DNA from 3 places in the Marinobacter arenosus genome. Region 1 is predicted to be linked to each of the others. Evidence: predicted binding sites of a transcription regulator. Region 1 holds the regulator's gene; each other region holds the start of a gene.
What was found. The regulator FliA, encoded in region 1, starts transcription of late flagellar genes. The targets are predictions, from matches to a motif close to CTAAAGTTTNNNNNNNNNNNGCCGNTAA.
Positions count from the first base shown of each region.

Region 2: a site for FliA is predicted at 1,852-1,879, ahead of KXD86_RS01980 (methyl-accepting chemotaxis protein). Genes of this name have one in related genera too.
Region 3: a site for FliA is predicted at 4,128-4,155, ahead of KXD86_RS06100 (methyl-accepting chemotaxis protein). Genes of this name have one in related genera too.

Region 1 covers NZ_JAHVAO010000001.1:984,790-991,967, reverse strand. Annotated here, with positions in the region: gene flhA (flagellar biosynthesis protein FlhA) at 1-2,140, shown strand, start outside; gene flhF (flagellar biosynthesis GTPase FlhF) at 2,201-3,493, shown strand; gene KXD86_RS04500 (MinD/ParA family ATP-binding protein) at 3,600-4,412, shown strand; gene KXD86_RS04495 (RNA polymerase sigma factor FliA) at 4,443-5,186, shown strand; gene cheY (chemotaxis response regulator CheY) at 5,349-5,732, shown strand; gene KXD86_RS04485 (protein phosphatase CheZ) at 5,753-6,538, shown strand; gene KXD86_RS04480 (chemotaxis protein CheA) at 6,556-7,178, shown strand, end outside.
Region 2 covers NZ_JAHVAO010000001.1:433,456-440,633, forward strand. Annotated here, with positions in the region: gene KXD86_RS01980 (methyl-accepting chemotaxis protein) at 1-1,764, opposite strand, end outside; gene KXD86_RS01985 (GNAT family N-acetyltransferase) at 1,961-3,481, shown strand; gene KXD86_RS01990 (hypothetical protein) at 3,654-4,052, shown strand; gene KXD86_RS01995 (helix-hairpin-helix domain-containing protein) at 4,095-4,781, shown strand; gene KXD86_RS02000 (slr1591 family oxidoreductase) at 4,781-7,057, shown strand; gene senB (selenoneine biosynthesis selenosugar synthase SenB) at 7,075-7,178, opposite strand, start outside.
Region 3 covers NZ_JAHVAO010000001.1:1,328,837-1,336,014, reverse strand. Annotated here, with positions in the region: gene KXD86_RS06110 (L,D-transpeptidase family protein) at 1-982, opposite strand, end outside; gene KXD86_RS06105 (PA0069 family radical SAM protein) at 1,045-2,106, opposite strand; gene KXD86_RS06100 (methyl-accepting chemotaxis protein) at 2,198-4,078, opposite strand; gene KXD86_RS06095 (TSUP family transporter) at 4,180-4,977, shown strand; gene KXD86_RS06090 (AbiTii domain-containing protein) at 4,990-5,655, opposite strand; gene KXD86_RS06085 (protein-L-isoaspartate(D-aspartate) O-methyltransferase) at 5,847-6,503, shown strand; gene KXD86_RS06080 (DUF1338 domain-containing protein) at 6,530-7,178, opposite strand, start outside.

The DNA of each region.
Region 1 (7,178 bases):
GCGGGGAAATCTGGGCATTCCCATTATGCTGATGGGGCTGCTCGGCATGATGATCCTGCCGATGCCCGCGTTCCTGCTGGACGTTTTCTTCACTTTCAACATTACCCTGTCCATCGTCATCCTGCTGGTGTGTGTTTACGCCATGCGCCCTATGGAGTTCGCTTCCTTCCCTACGGTGCTGCTGGTGGCGACGCTTCTGCGACTGGCCCTGAACGTGGCTTCCACCCGCATCGTCCTGCTGGAAGGTCATGAGGGCGGCGACGCTGCAGGTAAGGTGATCGAGTCTTTTGGTGCCGTGCTGATTGGTGGCAACTACGCCGTGGGGCTCGTGGTCTTCGCCATCCTGATGATCATCAACTTCCTGGTGGTGACCAAGGGTGCGGGTCGGGTCTCCGAAGTCAGCGCCCGCTTTACCCTCGACGCCATGCCGGGCAAGCAGATGGCCATCGACGCCGACCTGAACGCCGGCTTGATCAACCAGGACGAAGCCAAGCACCGCCGCTCGGAGATTGCCCAGGAGGCGGATTTCTACGGTTCTATGGACGGTGCCTCGAAGTTCGTGAAAGGCGATGCGGTTGCCGGTCTTCTGATTCTTGCGATCAACATCATCGGTGGTGTCGCCATCGGTATGCTCCAGCACGATCTCACCTTTGGTCTGGCCATGCAGCGTTATGCCCTGCTGACGATTGGTGACGGGCTGGTCGCTCAGATTCCGTCGCTGCTGCTGTCCACCTCCGCCGCCATCATGGTTACCCGGGTAACCTCAAGCCAGGACATGGGTGGGCAGATTCTCAGCCAGATGTTCAGTGCGCCCAAGGCGTTGGCCATCGCGGCCACCATCCTGCTCATTCTGGGCCTGATCCCGGGCATGCCCCATGTGGCCTTTCTGGGGCTCGGCAGCCTTGCCGCCGCAGCGGCCTGGTATATCTGGAAGCACGATCGCCAGACCGTTGAGGAGGACGGTGTCTTTCCGAGCCGGGGCGGGGCTGCTGGCATGCCGCGGTCCAGCGGGCAGGACCTGCCACCGGGCGGGGACGGTGCCGGCGATCCGGGCCGCCAGTTGCCGGCACCCGGAGAGAACAAAGAGTTGGGCTGGGACGACGTTGCTACCGTCGACATCGTCGGACTGGAAGTGGGCTACCGGCTGATTCCCCTCGTGGACAAATCCCAGGGCGGCCAGCTTCTGAGCCGGATCAAGGGCGTGCGCAAGAAGCTGTCGCAGGACCTGGGCTTCCTGATGCCGTCGGTACACATTCGCGACAACCTGGACCTGATGCCCAACGTTTACCGCATCACGCTGATGGGCGTGACCATCGCTGAGGCTGAGATCCATCCGGAGCGGGAGCTGGCCATCGACCCGGGGCAGGTGTTCGGGAAGGTCGAGGGAATCCAGGGCAAGGATCCGGCGTTCGGGCTGGATGCCATCTGGATTGAGCCCGACAAAAAGGACCAGGCCCAGACTCTGGGCTACACCGTGGTTGATGCCAGTACCGTAGTTGCGACCCATCTCAACCAGGTGCTGCAGAAGCATGCCCATGAGCTGCTGGGGCACGAGGAAGTTCAGAAGTGGCTGGATCAGTTGGAAAAGACGTCGCCGAAGCTGGCGGAGGAGCTGGTGCCGACCACCGTGTCCATCAGCTTGTTGCTGAAGGTACTGCAGAATTTGCTCAAAGAAGAGGTCCCGATCCGGGACATGCGCTCGATTGCCGAGGCCATCGTCAATGTGCATCCCAAGAGTCAGGACCCGAAACTGCTGACCACCGTGGCCCGGCAGTCCCTGCGCCGGATGATCGTCCAGAGCATCTGTGGCAACGAGTCCGAAATCCCGGTTATTACCCTCGATCCGGATCTGGAACAGTTATTGCTAAAGTCTGTTCAGCAGAGTCAACAATCCGGCGGTCAGGATGACATCGGACTGGTTCTGGAGCCGAACATGGTGGAGAAGCTGCAGCGGTCGCTGCAGGAGAGTGTTCAGCGCCAGGAGATGCTGGGCAAACCGGCGATCCTGCTGGTGTCCGGTCCGTTGCGACCGGTACTGGCGCGGTTTGCGAGCTACGGGGTAGAGCGGTTGTACGTGCTCTCCTACCAGGAAATACCGGATAACAAACAGATCACTATCGTGGCGTCCGTCGGTCAGTAACGACGCGGACCACAACGCGGTCAGCGCCCGCAGGGGGTTGCCGGTGGAGGAAGAGTCAGTATGAAAGTAAAACGGTTTTTCGCTCAGAGCATGTCAGAGGCGCTGAAGCAGGTCAGTGAGCAGATGGGTCCGGATGCCGTGATTCTTTCCAATCGTCGTGTTGACGGCGGCGTCGAAATCGTGACGGCGCTGGACTACGACGAGAATATGGCGCGCCAGCGACTGGGCGACAAAGCCGAGTCTGCCACCAACGGTTCGCGCCTGGCTGAAATGCAGGCGGATCAGCACCGCCGGCTGGAGGACGAATTGAACCGGTCCCGTGATCGCATCCGTGAGGTCCGGGAAAAGCGGGCGAAAATGGGCGCCTCCTATTCCGATGGTTCGTTTGCCGCGTTGAACGAGGCAGCGTCTTCTGGGTTCGAGGAACCGGCGACCTCGCCGTCGGCCAGTGCTCGTGGGTATTCCGATGAGCTGGCCCAGATGCGGGCAGAAATCAGCTCGCTCAGGGATATGATGAGTGGTCGCGCCGCCGAGCCGGCAAAGCCGGTGAGCAATGCGGTGCAGCAGCGACTGGCCGAGCGGCTCCAGGAGTTCGGTCTGAGCGCCGACCTGTCAGGCTCGTTGTCCCGGCGCCATAAGGGTGGTCGTCTGGAAGACGGCTGGAAGCAATCCCTGAAAATGCTGGCAACCGGTGTCCGTACCTCACGCCAGGAATGGCTGGACGAAGGCGGAGTCTATGCACTGGTCGGTCCGACCGGTTCCGGCAAGACCACCACCATTGGCAAACTGGCGGCGCGCTATGTTCTGCGCCATGGGGCAGACTCGCTGGCGCTGGTCACGACGGACCGCTACCGGGTGGCCGCCCACGAGCAGCTGTTCGTATTCGGTCGGATTCTGAACGTGCCGGTTCGTGTCGTCGATGAAAGCCACTCGTTGGACGATATTCTGGACGAGTTGTCCGACCGGCACCTGGTGCTGATTGATACCGCGGGCCTGACCAGTTCTGACAAGGGTTACCAGGAACAGCTGGCGGAGTTGGCGCGCAGCCACCACAATATCCGTACCCATCTGGTGGTGTCTGCCACCAGCCAGCCGCGTATCATGAAATCCGTGTGGCATTGCTATAAGATGGCAAATCTTGCGGGCTGCGTGATGACAAAGATTGACGAAGCCCTGACACTGGGGGAATCTCTGGGATTCGTGATGGAAACCGGATTGCCGGTGGCCTATTACACGGACGGGCAGAAAATCCCCGAGGACCTGCACCACGCGGAGTCCATTCCCCTGGTGCGATTGGCCGTGGAACGGCTGAAGCGCCTCCAGCAACAGCAGGCCGTTGCCGAGGGGGCCTGAGCGGGGAAGGACCTTTACCGGATGACGGAGAATCCGGCGCGCAGAATTGGCGCCGTTCAGAGACACGACAAGCCTTCGGTATAACTGGCGAGAGACAAGAAACAACATGAGCAAAGCACATCCGGTACAGGTGATTGCGGTTTCCGGCGGCAAAGGTGGGGTCGGCAAGAGTAACGTGTCGGTCAACCTCGGTATTGCCCTGGCGCAGAAAGGTCGCCGCGTGGTCATTCTGGATGCCGATCTTGGTCTGGCCAACATCGATGTTCTGCTCGGAATAACGGCTAACCGGAACATTGCCGATGTGCTCGCCGGAGAGTGTGATCTCAAGGACATCCTGGTCAACGGTCCCGGTGGCATCAAGATTGTTCCGGCCTCGTCCGGCACCCAGCGGATGACCCACCTCAGCCCGATGGAGCATGCCGGCCTGATTAACGCGTTCAGTGAGCTGGGTGACCAGATTGATGTGCTGATCGTCGATACGGCAGCGGGTATTTCCGAATCCGTCGTCAGCTTCCTCCGGGCTTCCCAGGAACTGCTTTTTGTGGTCTGCGACGAGCCCACCTCCATCACCGATGCCTACGCCCTGATCAAGCTCATGAACCGGGAATACGGCACGAACCGTTTCCGTATCCTCGCGAATCAGGTGCGAAATGAGCAGGAAGGCCGACACCTGTTTGAGAAGCTCAGTCGGGTGACCGAACGTTTTCTTGATGTCGCACTACAATATGTGGGTATGGTGCCCTACGACGAAGCCGTCAAAAAAGCGGTACAGCGGCAGCGAGCGGTGTTGGACGCCTACCCGCGCGCCAAGGCATCCCTCGCGATCAAGGCTCTGGCCGACAAGGTCGACAACTGGCCGTTGCCGTCCTCGCCAAGAGGTCACCTGGAGTTCTTTGTGGAACGGCTCGTCGAAGTCTGAATCTGATCCAGTCAAAACAACACCGGATACATGACATTGGCGAAACATCTGGGAATCTATCAGCAGTCGGATGCGAAAAGTCCTTCTCGACTCATTGAAGAGCATGCGCCGCTGGTCAAGAAAATAGCCCTTCATCTCATGGCCAGGTTGCCCGCCTCGGTGCAACTGGATGATTTGATGCAGGCGGGCATGATCGGACTGCTCGAATCTGCCCAACGCTACAGCTCCACCAAGGGCGCTACCTTCGAAACCTACGCCGGCATTCGGATTCGGGGTGCCATGGTGGACGAGATCCGCAAAGGTGACTGGGTGCCCCGCTCGGTCCACCGAAATGCCCGCCGGATATCCCAGGCCATCAAGGCCGTCGAAGACCGACTCGGTCGCGAAGCCCAGGACCAGGAAGTTGCGGAGGAACTGGGTATGGAGTTATCCGAGTACCACGCCTCGCTTTCCGATGCCAACAGTGGACGACTTTTTAGCCTCGATGAGCTCAATGAATCCGGTGAGCTGCCGATAGAGGAAGCAGAGACCAGTGATAATCCGCTGGACGGTCTGGCATCCGATGCGTTCCGGCGCAACCTGGCCGTGGCCATTGAAGAGCTGCCGGAGCGCGAAAAGTTGGTCCTGAGCCTGTACTACCAGGAAGAGCTGAACCTCAAGGAAATCGGCGCCGTTCTGGGTGTCAGTGAGAGCCGTGTCAGCCAGATTCACAGTCAGGCCGCGCTGCGACTGCGAGGACGTCTCGCAGACTGGCGCCGGGATGCAGATGACTGAACGTGTGCACTCTGTGTCTGGCTCATAGAGCTGTGTAGTTTTTGGTAACCGGCGCTTTACACGAACACCAAAGATCAGACAATAAGTGCTTAAAACAGCGGCCTGCTAGATTTCGAACTCAAAGGTCAAACGAAATCCGGGTGTTACAAACTGGAGGTCCCATTGGACAAGAACATGAAAATCCTGATTGTGGATGACTTTTCCACAATGCGACGGATCATCAAGAACCTGCTGCGTGATTTGGGTTTCAGCAACACCGATGAGGCGGACGATGGCAACACAGCCCTGCCGATGCTGAAAAGCGGAAAGTACGATTTTCTGGTGACGGACTGGAACATGCCGGGAATGACGGGGCTGGATCTGCTGAAGTCCGTGCGCGCCGATGAGAACCTGAAGACGTTGCCCGTGCTGATGGTAACGGCCGAGGCCAAGCGGGATCAGATTGTGGCTGCCGCACAGGCCGGGGTGAATGGCTACGTCGTCAAGCCGTTCACCGCAGCCGTCCTCAAAGAAAAGATTGAGAAAATCTTCGAACGCATTCAGTAAGCAGAGGTCGGATGGCTCTCATGAGCGACAGCAACAAGAACCATCGTAGCCTTGATCCGGAGGCGACGGAGAAGCTCAAGCGTCAGAGCGCCGAGTTGGCCGCAAGCCTGGAGGCCGGAGATTACGCTCAGGCCATGACCGTGATCAATGAACTCAGTGAGGTTAGGGACCAGAGTCTCTACCGCGAGGTTGGCCGGCTGACCCGAAGTCTTCATGAAGCGATCCGCAACTTTCAGGTGGATCCGCGCAGCGCCGAACAACAGGAAGCGCTGTCAAAAATGACCGATGCCTCGGACCGGCTCGAGTATGTGGTACGGATGACCAGCCAGGCGGCCAACCGCACCATGGATCTGGTGGAGGAGACCATGCCTTTGGCCCACTCCGTCCGCGATGAAGCCTCAGCGCTTCGGGATGAATGGCAGCGATTGCGTCGCCGGGAAATGCAGCCAGCCGAGTTTCGAGAGCTTTATGGTCGGATCGACCAGTTCTTTGTCAGCCTGACAACGGACGCGGATTCGATATACCGGAATCTTTCGGAAATTCTGCTGGCCCAGGATTTCCAGGACCTGACCGGGCAAGTGATCCAGAAGGTCACCACCCTGGTGAAAGAAGTAGAAGAACAGATGCTCAGCCTCGTGGTTATGGCGAGCCATGTGGACCAGATAACCGGCACCGTACACCAGATTGACGAAATCCAGGTTTCGGCAGAAGAGGGTGTTGGCCCGCAGATCAAGGCTGATGAGCGTGACGATGTGGTTTCGGGGCAGGATGACGTTGATGACCTGTTGTCCAGTCTCGGATTCTGAATTAATAGGGAATACTCATGGCGTTTGATGCTGATGATGAGATTTTGCAGGACTTCCTCGTGGAGGCCGGCGAAATTCTCGAGAAGCTGTCGGAGCAACTGGTCGATCTTGAGCGACACCCCGACGACAGTGATCTGTTGAACGCCATTTTCCGCGGCTTTCACACGGTCAAAGGTGGCGCGGGTTTCCTCCAGCTCGATGCCCTGGTGAATTGCTGCCACTCCGCCGAGAACGTCTTCGATACCCTGCGCAACCACAAACGCAAGGTGGATGCGGAGCTGATGGACGTGGTCCTCGAGGCTCTCGATCACGTCAACGCCATGTTTGAACAGGTCCGGAATCACGAGGACCTGACGCCCGCCCCGGATGCACTGATTGCTGCCCTCGATGCGTTCGCGGAGCCTCAGGGCAATGCCGGTCAACGATCATCAGAAGTCCCCGCCGAGACCGGGCAAGGCGGCGCTGAAGAGGGCGGTGATATCACCGACGATGAGTTTGAACAGCTGCTGGACGCCCTTCAGGACGGGGGTGACGTAACCTCGGGTCAGCCCGCCAGTGCTGGTGAGTCCTCAGGTGCGCCTGCCGGGGACTCCGGTGATGACGAGATCACCGATGACGAGTTCGAGGCCCTGCTCGACCA
Region 2 (7,178 bases), 550 kb from region 1:
GATGGATGAGTTCAGTTCTTCCGTCACGGACGTTTGCTCTTCCGAGGCCGTAGCGATCTGCGACGTCATCTGGTTGATGGACGTAATCGCCTCCGCAATCCGGTTCAACGCGTCCATCGCGTCCTGAGCCTTCTCCATGCTGACGTTGGAGACGGCGGTGGAGGCGTTCATCACGTTCACCGCGTCGTCGGCGCCCTTCTGCAACCGCTCGATCATGTTGTTGATCTCTTCGGTGCTGGCCTGGGTTCTCTGGGCGAGATTCCTGACTTCGTCGGCAACCACGGCAAAACCGCGACCCGCCTCACCGGCGCGTGCCGCTTCAATGGCCGCGTTAAGCGCCAACAGATTGGTCTGCTCGGCGATGCCCTGAATCACTTCAAGGACAGACGTGATGGACGTGACGTCCTTGCCCAGCGTATTGATCACTTCCGCTGCCGCGTTCACCTCCCGGGCCAGCTTCTGCACCGCGTCACGCGAGGCCGCGACGGTTTCCAGGGATGCACGACTGTCGTTATCGGCTGTATTGGCTGCATCGGCGGTCTGCTGCGCGTTCTGGGCGATCTCGCCCGCCGCCGCCGACATTTCATTGATCGCCGTGGCGACCATGTCAATCTCGGCCTGCTGCTGTTCAACGCTGGAGCGGCTGGTGCTGGCAGTCTCTCTCAGGGATCGTACATTACTGCCCAACTCCTCGCTGCCGCGCTGTACATCACGCACAACGGTCTGAATGTTCTCCACGAACCGATTGAAGCTATCCGCCAACTGGCCAAACTCGTCGCGGGCGTTGACCTTCAGCCGCTGGGTCAGGTCGGCATCACCGGTGCCAATGTCAGCCATGGCACCGTTCAGACGGCGAAGCGGCGCCATCAACACTTTGATACCGATATGCAGCACCACCAGTGACACCAGCAGACCGATCACGGCAATGATCAACCCGGTTACACGGGCGCTCTGCACCGGCGCGTTGATCTTGTCCTGGTTCACAAAGGTACCGAGGTACCAGTCCACGCCCCGGGCATCGCTGATGGGATAGAAGCTCGCACTCCAGGATGCGTCGTCGGCTTCGTACCCGTGGGCACGGCCGTCCAACATCGGTTTGGTTCCGATCAGAGCCTTGATGTTCTTTCCGATCAGTTCTTCATTCGGGTGAAACAGCACCACGCCCTGGGCGTTGATCAGTGCGGCGTAACCCGTGTCTGCGAGAGTGACCGTTTCCAGTGTCTTCTCAATGGCGCCAAGCCCGATATCCGCGCCCGCGACACCCTCGTAGGCGCCCCGCTTGACCGGTGCCAGGGTCGAAATAATGGTGTCGTTGGTGCTCGCGTCCCGATACGGCTCGGTGAAGGAAGCCCGGCCCAGGCTCATGGCCTTCTTGTACCAGGGCCGAACCCGCGGGTCGTAGTCCGCCGGCAACGTCGCGTTGGCTTCTTCGGACTTCATCAACATGAAGCCATCGGCCCGCCCCACGTAGACGTCCCGGAATCCACCGCCGGTGGTAATGGCCTGGAGCACCGTTCTGGCCTCTTCGTCTGTGTCTACGCGCTCCAGTGCTTTAGCGGTGGATTCCGTCATTGTCAGACGGGTGTTGAGCCAATCGGCAATGCTCGACGTACTCTGGGCGACAGCATCTTCTACGAGAGCGTCAACGTAGGTTGAGGTGGTTTTCTGCAGTCGCAGGTCGCCGGAGAGCGTAAAGGCGCCCATAACAAGCAAAAGCAGAATGCTGAAAGCGACCAGCAGCTTTTGACCAAAAGTCAGGTTCACGGTGGAATCCTCGCGGGAAATCATTGAGTCACATTGCTGAAAGCGCAGGACCATACGCTTTCACGAAATAAAAGTCCGTTAAGTGATGTTTCGGCCTGTTGTGCGAACTCTTTAACAGTATCTGATAAACTTCTAAAAACCGCCGCCGGTAACGCCACCAATGCCATCTATCCAATTACGACGGGAGCCGAACTGAATGGCCCACGAAGAGCTGCATCTTAATCTCCGGAATTTAACGCTCGACGATTACGATCAACTTCAGCTGCTGATGGATCGGATATACGATGACATCGGAGGAGCGTGGCCCAAGGAAACCATCAAGGCACTGGTGGAGCAGTTTCCCGATGGGCAGATCTGCATCGAGGATAATGGCCACCTGATTGCAGTCGCCCTGACCGTCTGCGTGAAGTATGAGCGCTTCAGCAATCCGCACACGTACGACGACCTGATCCTGCGCAACGAAAAGATCTGGCATAACGCCAATGGGGACTCGCTGTACGGCCTGGACGTTTTTATCCACCCGGAATACCGCGGTTACCGACTGGGGCGTCGCCTGTATGAGGCCCGGAAAGAGCTTTGCCGGTCCATGAATCTGAGGGCCATTCTTGCCGGTGGGCGCATCCCCAACTATCACAAGTATTCTGACCAGTACACGCCGGCAGAATACATCCAGCGGGTAGATCGCAAGGAAATCTACGACCCGATTCTGACCTTCCAGCTTTCGAACGATTTCCAGGTCACCCGCCTGATGCACAAATATCTGCCCGAGGACGAAAAGTCCCTCGGTTATGCAACCCTGCTGGAGTGGCGGAACATTCTGTACACGCCGCCCTCGTCGGTGCTGAACGTCAAGAAAACGCAGGTACGCCTTGGCGCCGTGCAGTGGCAGATGCGGGAATTCACCTCCGTGGAGGAAGTGCTCAAGCAGGTCGAATACTTCGTTGATGCGCTGTCCGACTACAAGAGTGATTTCGCCCTCTTCCCGGAATTCTTCAACGCGCCGCTCATGGGTCTGACCGACCAGCTCGACCAGACCCGGGCCATACGCTTCCTGGCCGGATTCACCCAGCAGTTCCGGGATGAAATGTCCGAGATGGCGGTGAGCTACAATATCAACATCATCACCGGATCCATGCCACTTCTGGAGAACGACCGGGTCTACAACGTGTCCTACCTGTGCCACCGTGACGGTCGGGTTGACGAGCAGCGGAAGATTCACATCACACCGCACGAGCGCCGTGACTGGGTCATTGAAGGTGGTAGCGACTTCGAAGTGTTCGACACCGATGCCGGCCGTGTCGCGATCATGATCTGTTACGACATCGAATTTCCCGAACTGGGTCGAATTGCCTCCAGTGAAGACGTCGACATCATCATGGTGCCGTTCTGGACAGACACCAAAAATGGCTACCTTCGGGTACGTCACTGTGCCCAGGCGCGGGCGATCGAAAACGAATGCTATGTGGTCATCACCGGCAGCGTTGGCAATTTGCCGAAAGTTGAAAACCTGGACGTCCAGTACGCCCAGTCATCCGTATTCTCGCCATCGGATTTTGCCTTCCCGCACGACGCGGTGATGGCGGAAACCACCCCGAATACGGAGATGATCATGTTCTCGGACATGGACCTGGAAAAACTCAAGCTGGTGCGGAACGAGGGTTCTGTCACCAACCTGAAAGATCGGCGCGTGGACATGTACGAGCTAAAAAAGAAGTGAGCCCGGCCGATAAACTCAGACGGGGAGTTGAACCATTGCCTGAGGGCTACCGTGTAGGGCACTGATGGCGTTGCCAAACCGACGATCAGTGTCTATTGTTTAAACAATATTCGGCTTGTCTTCCGAGACGGCCCAATGGCAGTGGATACGGAAATCACCAGAGTAAATGTTGATGAATGAATCTTTACCAGACCTGAGTGCGCAGTTTCGAGTCAGGCAGGGCCTGTTCCGGAAGGAACTGGTGGAGGCTGACCTTTACGAATTGGATGCTTACGGCTGTGTGCTTAAAACCGACAAGGTGTTTAATCCTGGCGATACCCTCGTTCTGGATCTGATCATGGATATGCCCTTTGACGAGATCCGGGCAGAAGGCGTGAGCGGCCTTGTGACCGAACGTAGAAAACACTGCAGCAACTTCTTCTACTCCATTGATTTTGTAGAGATTGATTCAGAGAAAGACTCTCCCCTGGCGGAGAAACTCCGTCGGATACGGGAAGTCTTATCCAAGAAGCAGTCCCTTAAATCCAGGCGTTCCCCAGGGCCTATCTCCGGTTTTCGGCAGCTGGCCTGATTCTGATCGAGCGTTCCTCCCCCACCCGTAAGGAGACATTTCATGGCGAAGAAAGCCAAACCGAGCGTTGATAAAATCGTAAAGAAGGTCAATAAAGAATTCGAAAAAACGTCCTCCCAGATCGAAGGGCTGATCAACGATGCGCTGAAGCAGTTTGACGGCTTGCAGCAGCAGATCCAGGATCCGGTCAGGAAACTCCTGAAAGACTTCGACGAGTTGCGGGACCGGGAAATGAAACGGTTCAACGAAGAATTCGAACGGCGGCTGAATGAGTTCCATGAGCTTCAGAGCAACATCCTTGAGCGCCTCGGTGTAGCGTCCAAAGAAGCCGGTGAGGAAGTCAGGAAACGCACCGAAGAAATCAGCAAGGAAGCCAAGACCGCTGCCAAGAAATCGGCACCGAAGAAGACGGCCAAATCCAGCAGCGCGGCCAGTAAGCCGGCGGCCAAAAAAGCATCTGCAAAGAAGGCGCCTGCCAAAAAGGCTCCGGCGAAAAAGCCAGCGGCCAAGAAGCCTGCTTCAGCCGCCGCAGCCAAGTCCATCGACAAGAGCAACCTCACCCTGGTGAAAGGCATTGGTCCGGCAACCGCGAAGAAGATGAAGGAAGCGGGTATCACCTCCATTGACCAGATCGCCAATCCGTCCGCCGCAGACGAGGAAAAGCTCAAGGCCTTCTCGAGCGTCAAGGGATTCTCACAGTTCAGCGCTGAAGCCAAGAAAATCGTCTGATGCGAACGCCTGACCAGCCTGTATTACGGGACATCGTCCTGATTGGCGGCGGGCACAGCCACGTCGGAGTACTTAAACGGTTCGCTATGAACCCGGTTCCCGGCGTGCGCCTTACCCTGATCTGCCGCGACACTCACACCCCCTACTCTGGCATGCTGCCCGGATACGTTGCCGGCCACTACAGCTATGATGACGTTCATATCGATCTGAGCCGCCTGGCCGAGTATGCCGGAGCGCGGTTCTATCGGGACGAAGCGGTCGGTATTGACCGGGAAAGGAAGCGCGTGGTCTGCCGTGGAAGACCCGACGTCCCCTACGACATCCTGTCCATTAACATCGGCTCCTCGCCACAGGTCAATGAAGTGGAAGGTGCCGCGGACCACGCTGTGCCGGTCAAGCCAATCACCGGTTTCAACAACCGCTGGCTTGCCCTGTTGTCCCGCATCGAAAACCACGACGGTCCGCTCTCCATTGCCGTTGTCGGCGCGGGCGCCGGTGGTGTTGAACTCACGCTCGCCATGCAGTTTCGTCTGACGAAGGAGCTGAAACAGCGAGGCAAAGATCCGGATCAGCTGCATTTCCATCTGTTCGACGCGGCTGACGAGATCCTTCCAACCCACAATGCCAAGGTTCGAGAGGTGTTCCGAAAGACACTCGCCGAACGGGGCGTGAAAGTGCATCTGGGGTCGCCGGTCCGAAAGGTCCAGGAAGGGCTCCTGGTGACGGAATCCGGCGAATCCCTGCAGACCGACGAGGTCCTGTGGGTTACTCGCGCGGGCGGCCCGGCCTGGTTGAAAGAGACCGGCCTCGCCCTGGACGAGGGCCTGTTTCTGCGGGTCCGCGACACCCTCCAATCGGAGAACGACGACAGCATTTTTGCCGCCGGTGACATAGCCAATGTCATCAATCACCCTCGCGAGAAAGCGGGTGTGTTCGCGGTCCGTCAGGGGCCGCCGCTGGCCGACAACCTGAAGCGTGTGGCACTGGGCAAGAAAGCGAAGGATTTTCACCCCCAGAAGAAGTGGCTCGCCCTGATCAGCACCGGCGACAAATACGCCGTCGCTTCACACGGCAATACCCAGCTCGACGGTGCCCTTGTCTGGCGCTGGAAAGACTGGATCGACCGCAGGTTCATGAGGAAATTCAACGACCTTCCGGAAATGGCGGAGGACGCCAAGTTGCCGGACACGGCCGCCGCCCAGAACCCGGAAGAGGCCTCCCAGGCGATATCAGCGGTCGCCATGCGCTGCGGCGGCTGCGGTGCGAAGGTCGGCAGTACCGTGTTGTCCCGGGCCCTGGGCGAATTGAAGCCGATCGAGCGGGACGACATTATCATCGGGCTGCACGCGCCGGATGACGCCGCCGTGCTCCGCGTTCCTCCTGGCAAAGCCGTGGTTCATACCGTGGATTTCTTCCGGGCATTCATTGACGATCCCTACGTATTCGGTCGGGTTGCCGCCAATCACAGCCTGGGTGACGTATTTGCCATGGGCGCCGAAGCCCAGAGCGCGACAGCCGTCGCCACCGTGCCCTATGGCATCGAATCCAAGGTTGAGGATGTCGTGTTCCAGATGATGTCCGGCGCGGTGGACGTCCTGAACGAGGCCGGTTGTGCCCTGGTAGGCGGTCACACCGGGGAAGGCAAGGAGCTCGCCCTCGGTTTTGCAGTCAATGGTCTGATCGATCCCGACGACGTCATGAGCAAAGGCGGGTTGCGGGCGGGCGATGCGCTCATCCTCACCAAACCCATTGGTACCGGCACCCTGTTTGCAGCCCACGCCCGACTGGCGGCGCGGGGACGATGGATTGATAGCGCCCTGGCCTCCATGATCCAGTCCAACAAGCTGGCTGCGGAATGCCTGAGGCGCTATGGATCCCGTGCCTGTACCGATGTGACCGGTTTTGGCCTGCTGGGCCATCTTGTCGAAATGACTCGTCCTTCCGGTGTCGATGCCGAGCTGGACCTTTCCGCGATTCCGGTTTTGCCGGGTGCCGAGGAAACGGCCGCAGCCGGCATACTGAGTTCGCTCCAGCCTGCTAACATCCGGCTACGGCGAGGCATCCGGGATCAGGAGAAATGGGTCAAGCACCCTCGATACCCGCTGATTTTCGATCCCCAGACAGCGGGCGGGCTGCTCGCCAGCGTGGCTGCAGACCAGGCCGAAGCCTGCGTGCGGGAACTGAAATCTCTGGGCTACCCCCATACCGCGATCATCGGTCGGGTGCTGCCTCAGGACGTCGAAGGGGCGATAGAGCCTATTTCGCTGCGAGACTAGCCCCTGGAACCAGAGGCCTAGCCTTTGAGCCCGGCGCGGCGCTGGATAGCCAACGCCAGCGCCTGTTCCAGGGCTCGCCGTTCTTTCTCGGGTGTAAACAGAGGGGCCAGAGCCTCCACCT
Region 3 (7,178 bases), 340 kb from region 1:
GCCGGAGGCGACCATTGTCGATCAGATTGAGTTCGTAGCCGGCGATGTTGACCAGGACAAACCGGTCACCAAGCGATTCCGGAAGCCAGCGCCAACGTTCCAGCGACGCATCAATCCGCCGTATCCGTTCAACGGGCAACAGGTTGAGGGCGGCCAACGTCTGTCGGCCGATGAGGCCGTCCGGTTCGAGTCCGTGGCGGGCCTGGAACGCCGGCACAACCACTTCGAGTTCGCCACTGTAATGCCGGAGGTCCGACGCCAGTTGGTAGTCGGGCAGGTCGCCCAGGGCTGTTAACCGACGGCGTATTTCCGGCATCCGATCGTCCCGGTCGCCGGGACCAATGACCGGGCCGCCGGCAATGGGCAGCCAGGGCTGGCCAAGGAGCCTGGTCATTGTTTGGCGGGCCCGGACCAACCCCTGGTATCCGGAGTGGTTTGGGCGCAGTGATTGCAGTGTTCCGGCAATGTCGCCGCTGCTCAGCGCCGTTTTGAGTAGGGTGTCCAGCCGCCGTTGTCGACGATTGGCCGTCCATTCCGCTTGCAGGGTTTTCGGGTTGACCTTGCCATCAAGCAGGTGGGACCCAAGGAGCATGAAGGCATCGGAGAGGAGTAAGTCCATGTCGGCCTGCAACTCGCGGGAAAGCTCGGGCAGGGTACGATGTGCCAGGTCGTAGAGCACCTCCGAATGATAATCCTCGGGGTCCAGGCCATCCTGAACGGCCGTTTCAACGGCGCTGATCAGTTGCTGGCGATGGTCCGGGGATTGCCAGGCCCGCTCGTACCCGGTGGCCCGGTAGAAATCCAGCAGCGCCTGCCGCGCGAGCAGGGGAACGCCGAGCACCTCGACCGGGAAACCGGCACCGAGCGCCTCGACCCGTTCGGCAATGGCCTCGTCGGCATCCGCGGTTCCGGAGAAAACGGTTGTGGCGCCAAGGGCAATGACCAAAAGCATCCTGCTTGCGACAGTCCTTGATCCAGGCATTGCGTTTCTCCGGAACGTCCATGAAGTGCCTCAGCGGAAGACTGGGCACACACGTTTCGACGCTACCAGAGTCCCATTTGTTCCCCGGCAGGTCGCTGGAAAAGATCGTTCCGCAACGGCTCTTCCTCGTGCAGGTTCAGTCCCAGCTGCCGGGCCTTCCTGGTAAATCGCTGACGGATAAGGTCCGAATAGGGACCGGTGCCGGTCATCCGGCGCCCGAAGGTGGCGTCGTAGCTCTTGCCGCCCCGCAAATCGCGGATCCGGTTCATGACGTGCTCCGCGCGCTGCGGAAAATGCCTGTGTAGCCAGTCCTGGAAGAGTTCATCCAGCTCCAGGGGTAAGCGCAGCATGATCCAACTGGCTCGGGTGGCCCCGGCGGCGGCCGCTGCGGTCAGGATAGCCTCGATTTCCTGGTCATTCACGAACGGGATCACCGGCCCCAGAATGATGCCGGTTGGAATGCCCGCCCCGGCGAGCTGCTCGATCATTCTAAGCCGCGTTGCCGGAGCTGCGGTGCGCGGTTCCATGCGGCGTTTCAGGTCGTTGCTGAGGGTGGTCAGGCTGACGCGGACCGAGCACAGGCACTGGCGGGCAAGTTCCGACAACAGATCCAGATCCCTGAGAATCAGCGCCCCCTTGGTGATGATGGAGACCGGGTGGCGATATTCCAGCAACACCTCGAGCAATTCGCGGGTGATTCGGCGACTGCGCTCCAGGGGTTGGTAGGCATCCGTGTTGACGCCCAGGGCAATGGGCGATACGCGATAGCCGGGTTTGTCCAGTTCCTCCCGCAGTTTCCGGGCGGCATTGGGCTTGGCAATCAGGCGGGTTTCGAAATCCAGTCCCGGCGACATGTCCCAGTAGGCATGGGTCGGGCGGGCAAAACAGTAGATGCAAGCATGCTCGCAGCCACGGTAGGGGTTGATGGACTGATCGAAGGGCACGTCCGGTGACGTGTTGCGGCTGATGATCGACCGGACCGTTTCGTTGACAACCTCGGTGGCGAGGGAATCCGGGTTAAGGTCGTCTTCCGGCGCGTGATGCCAGCCATCGTCCACGTCGCGGTCGGTGACAATTGTCTGGAAGCGGTTGTGGGGATTGAGGCCGGTTGCGCGGGTTTTCATCGAGGACACCAATACTGTTTAAATGTACAGTATTTGGTATGCTACCCCTGCCGCCTGATGGATGCAAGGGTAGCCGCTGCACGGAGCAGGCCTAGAGCCGGAACCGTTGTGAGACCTCGGTCAGGGCGGCGGTCTGGGAGGATAGTCGGTCAATGTGCCGGTTGAGCTGGAGCCGGATGTCCGCGGTTTCCCGGGTGTGTCCGTGGATCTGCTCTACCTTCTGGGCAATTTCCTCCGTGGTGGTGGAAATGCCTTCCACCGACGACACCACCTGGTTCATATCGCCGGCCAGCTGGTTGATCGACCCGGTTATCTGGTCGATGGCCCGGGCAGCTTCCCCGGCGCTCTTTTCGCCCTCGCTCGCCGATTCCAGGCCCTGCTTCATCATCGTGGTAATGGCGGCGGTTTCCCGGTTCAGGGAGTCTACGATTCCGGCGATGCCGTTGGTGGCCGAAACGGTTTTCTCCGCCAGTGACCGGACCTCGTCGGCCACAACCGAGAAGCCACGGCCAGCCTCGCCGGCCCGTGCGGCTTCAATGGCCGCATTCAGGGCGAGCAGGTTGGTTTGCTCGGCGAGGCCGTTGATCACATCAACAATGGAATTGACCTTTTCCCCGGTCTTGCTGAGCTGGCCAATCTGGTCGTGGGATTCCTGGATCCGGGCGGCGAGGGCGCTCATGCTGTCGGCGCTGCGCTTGATCACCTGGGCACCGGATTGGGCGGCGCCGTTCGCACTCTGGGTGGCGGCATTGACCGACTGGGTGTACTGGGCGATGTCGATCGCGGTGTGGGAGATTTCCTGAACGGCGGTGGCGGTCTGCTCGGTTTCGTCTTCCACCTGTTCGCCGTTTCGGCCCATCTGCCCGATCAGGGCGTCGAGTTCAGCCTGCAGGCTGGCCAGTGACTTGTTACCTTCCAGCACCTGGCCGATCACCGTCGAGACATCGTCCAGCATCTTGTTGGTGGCTGCGCCGAGGCGGTTGAACTCATCCTTGGGATTCTTGCCCGGGTCCAGGCGCTGGCTGAGATCCCCGGCTGCCACCTGGCTCAACAGGGAAACCACTTCGTTCAGGCGTCTGACGAGTGTGCGTGAGGCACCGGTGAGCGTGAGGATCAGCACCACCAGAACGGCGACCGATGTGGCCACGATCAGCCAGGTGGAGGCAGTGCGGGCTTCCTCGGCCTGTTCGCTGGTGGCCGGGATCAAGCCGTTATCGAGGGCTTCGTTCTGTTGGTCGATCAGCGCCCTGAGTGCTGTCCCGCTGGCGGCCAGCCGGGTTTCAAGCTGGGCGAGGCCGCCGATGACGTTCTCCGCCTCGGCAAAGGCATCGGCCAGGCCCTGCACCGCCTGGCCGATGTCGATGTCCTGCCAGTCCATCTCCCGGACCACGCTCTGCATTCGGACGACGGCTTCCCGGGTCCGTTCGGCGTAGGCGGCGTCAAAGGTGTCCAGGTAGTCCCGGTAATTGGAGGCAATGACGTTGATGTCGTCATTGAAAATGGAAATGCTGATCTGGCGAAGGTCGTTATCGACGTATCCCGACAGGGTGGCTTTCAGCCCCTCGTCGCTGGTTAGGCCGAGTGTCTGGCTTGCCGCCAGCCATTCGTGCCGGAGTTCTGTATACTCCTGAACCTTGTCGCGCACCCGGGCGGCGGTCTTTTCCATGCCGGCACCGTCGGGCAAGTGCTGCGCGAACTCTGTCAGCTGGTCGGCCTGTCCGGTCAGTGCTTCGAGTTCGTCCTGAAACGCGGCCACACGGTCAGGCGTCAGGTCCTCACTGAGGCGCTCCAGGGCCAGCCAGTCATTGAGCAGGCCCAGCGAGGATGCGCCGTAGGCCCGCGCCTCACCGCGAGCCTCGTAGGCCTCGGACACTTTGCTCAGTCCGCTCAGTGAGGCCAGCATGGCGATGGCCAAGCCAACGAAGGTGGCCGCAATCAGCAATGAAAATTTCTGTTTCCAGGACAGGGACATCACGGTCCTCCGGTTTTTTTTGTTTGTCCGGCGCATCGGGTTAAGGATGTTATCGGCTCCCCGGGACAGAACTGGAGCATTCATTCAGAAAAAAGGGCGCTATGTCTGATCTCAGTCTTTTCCAGTACGTTCTGATCGCTCTGATCTTTATCTGGAGCGGATTTGTCCGCTCAGGCCTCGGCTTCGGCGGTGCGGTACTGTCGTTGCCTTTCCTGCTGCTGGTGCTGGACGAGCCGCTGGTATTCCTGCCGATCATCGCCGTGCATCTTCTGGTGTTCTCGTCACTGACCATCTGGTTGAACAACCGGAAGCGGTCAGCGCCCGGATCCGACGGATCCGGGGTGGCTGCTGCCGTCACCGAAGGTACCGTGGACTGGCAGTATTTGTGGCGCATCCTGGCCATCATGATCGTGCCCAAGCTGATTGGGGTTTTCGGCCTGATCACCATGCCCGGTGATGTTCTCAGTGCCATCATCTTCGTGATCGTGGCCCTGTACTCGGTGTCTTACATCGTCAACAAACCGTTCCGCAGTGGCAGCAAGACGGTGGACGCGCTGTTCCTGATGGTCGGTGGTTACATCAGCGGAACGTCCCTGATCGGGGCGCCACTGATCATTGCGGTAGCGGCACAGCACCTGCCGAAGGAAAAGCTGCGGGATACGCTTTTCGCGCTCTGGTTTATTCTGGTGCTGATCAAGATGGGGGCCTTCGTGTGGGCAGGCGTTGACCTTCAATTGATTCATCACGTGTGGTTGCTTCCCTGCGCTGCGGTGGGCCACGTTATCGGGCTCCGGGCACACGACCGTATACTGAGGGCTGAAACGCCGGTCTTTTTCCGGGTTCTGGGTACCGTGCTGCTGATTGTCAGCAGCATCGGCATGGTGAGCGTGCTCGGGTGATGGACGGGCGGTTTAGCTGGCCCGCCCGAACACCCGCTCCAGAAACCCGGCGGGTTTCACATCCGCAACCGGCAGGCTGTCCAGCTCATCCATGGCCTGGCGCCAGAACCGCTCCGGATCGTCAAGATCGGCCACCAGCGCCCGCTCGTCCGGGCTGTAGTGGTTGTGCTCGCCAGCCAGGCCCTTGGCTATCAAGGCCCCGGCGTACAGATAGATGGCTCCCCGAATGGTTCGCAGCAGCTTGCAGTACTGGTCCCGGCTGAGATTGATCGCCAGTTCCGCGCTCAGGTTGATCTGCTTTTGGAGAACCACCATGTCTTCCGGGCTGAGCAATACCCGATTGCCGTCGCCTTTTTTGCTGTTCACGCAGATCTTCTCCAGGGCCTTGGCGCCCTCAAGCAGATCCAGGTCACCGTATTCCTGCTTTTGCTGGTCGTTAACCGGCGCAGGAATCCAGCCATATTGAGGCGACCGCGCCACGATATGGCCGTGCAGGCCGTGTCGAAACGGCGGTGCCATTTCCTTGTCCTGATAGCCATCAAACTCCGCGCGCAGCCAGGCCGCCATCTTTTTGTGGCGCAGCATCATCGCAAGTGTTATCGCGGACGGAATGATGTGTTCGAGCAGCTCGGACGAATCCTGGGTCCGCTCTTCGAGGTGATTGACGGATGCAGACATTGATTTCTCCTCGACAGCGGAACTTCTGCAGCGGGTTCCGACTGCCCCGATTGTTGTTGTTTTGAGGCACCGAACGGTTGTGTTTCGGTTGGCCGTGACTAGAAAATAGTCAGACGTGCCGAGAGGCGCCGTTGTAAAAAGGTTACCGCTTTGTAACGACCGGTAAGTGAGCCGGTCGGGGAGGAGGGATCATGAACGAGCAGAGGGATTTTGCGTCGCGTCGGGCCTGGATGGTGGAGAACCAGATCATCGGGCGGGGGATTTCTTCACCGCTGGTTATCGAGGCGATGAGGCGGGTTCCCCGGGAAAAATTTGTCACCCGAACCCTGATTGACAGTGCCTACGACGACGGGCCATTACCCATCGGATCCGGGCAGACGATTTCCCAGCCCTATATTGTCGCATTGATGGCGGATGCGCTCGATCTGAAGGGTGGGGACGTGGTTCTGGATATCGGTACTGGTTCGGGGTACGCAGCGGCAGTGCTCGCCTCGATTGCCGACAGGGTGTTCAGCATCGAGCGCATTCCGGAGTTGGCGGACCACGCTGCGGAAACCCTGTCGGCCGAGGGGTATGACAACGTGGTGGTGCGCTGCGGCGACGGCACCCTGGGGTGGCCGGAGCAGGCGCCCTTCGATGGTATCTGCGTGGCGGCGGGTGCTCCCGTGGTGCCGGAGACCCTCAAACAGCAACTGAGTATCGGTGGCCACCTGGTGATCCCGGTGGGATCGGTGCACACCGTGCAGTCACTGCAGCGGGTTACCCGGATATCGGACACCGAATTCCGCAGTGAAAACCTGGGGGATGTCAGGTTTGTGCCGCTGCTGGGAGAGCAGGGGTGGTCGTGAACCACCCGCCCTCCCGAGCCGGGGGGTCACCCGGCGGCGTTGGTACTTTCGAAGATCTTGTCGGCCGAGGCGGCAACGAATCCGCTGTATAACGTACCGTCCGGTTTCGGGTAGCGCAGAGCAAACTCGTAGAAGCAGCTGGGGATGGTCTCCTCCCGGTCCGAGAAGCGAACAGGCATGCGGTCCGCCATGGTGGAGGACTGCTCCAGAAGGTCATCCGGGGAGCCTTTGACCTCACCGCCGGAGGCGTTGACGGTGTATCCGTGATCCTTCAGCAACTGGTTGATTTCCGGCACGGTATGGAACTGGGTAAGGTGATTGATGCTGACCGTGAAATGGTTGGCCCGATAGCCCCAGGCCGCCATCCAGGCCGCGTATTCGCTTTCCTCCAGCAGGGCCCGGTAGGTCTGGTAATCGACCTCCCAGTGTCGGCCGGAGTAGAGGAAATTATCCGCGGTCACGCTTTCGGGCGACACCTGGGCGACCAGGTCCTTGACCGTCGCCTGCAGCGCCGGGGAGCACTGCTCGACCAGCAGCTCGGAAATGAATACCTTGGGCGCGTTCGGATCCGGGTGCTCATAATGCCGGGCATAGAGTTTTTTTGCGTCAAAGTGGTACTCGCCACCCTGGCGGTAACCCAGGCTCAGGAAATGCTCTGCGAGCGCGTCGAGGCCG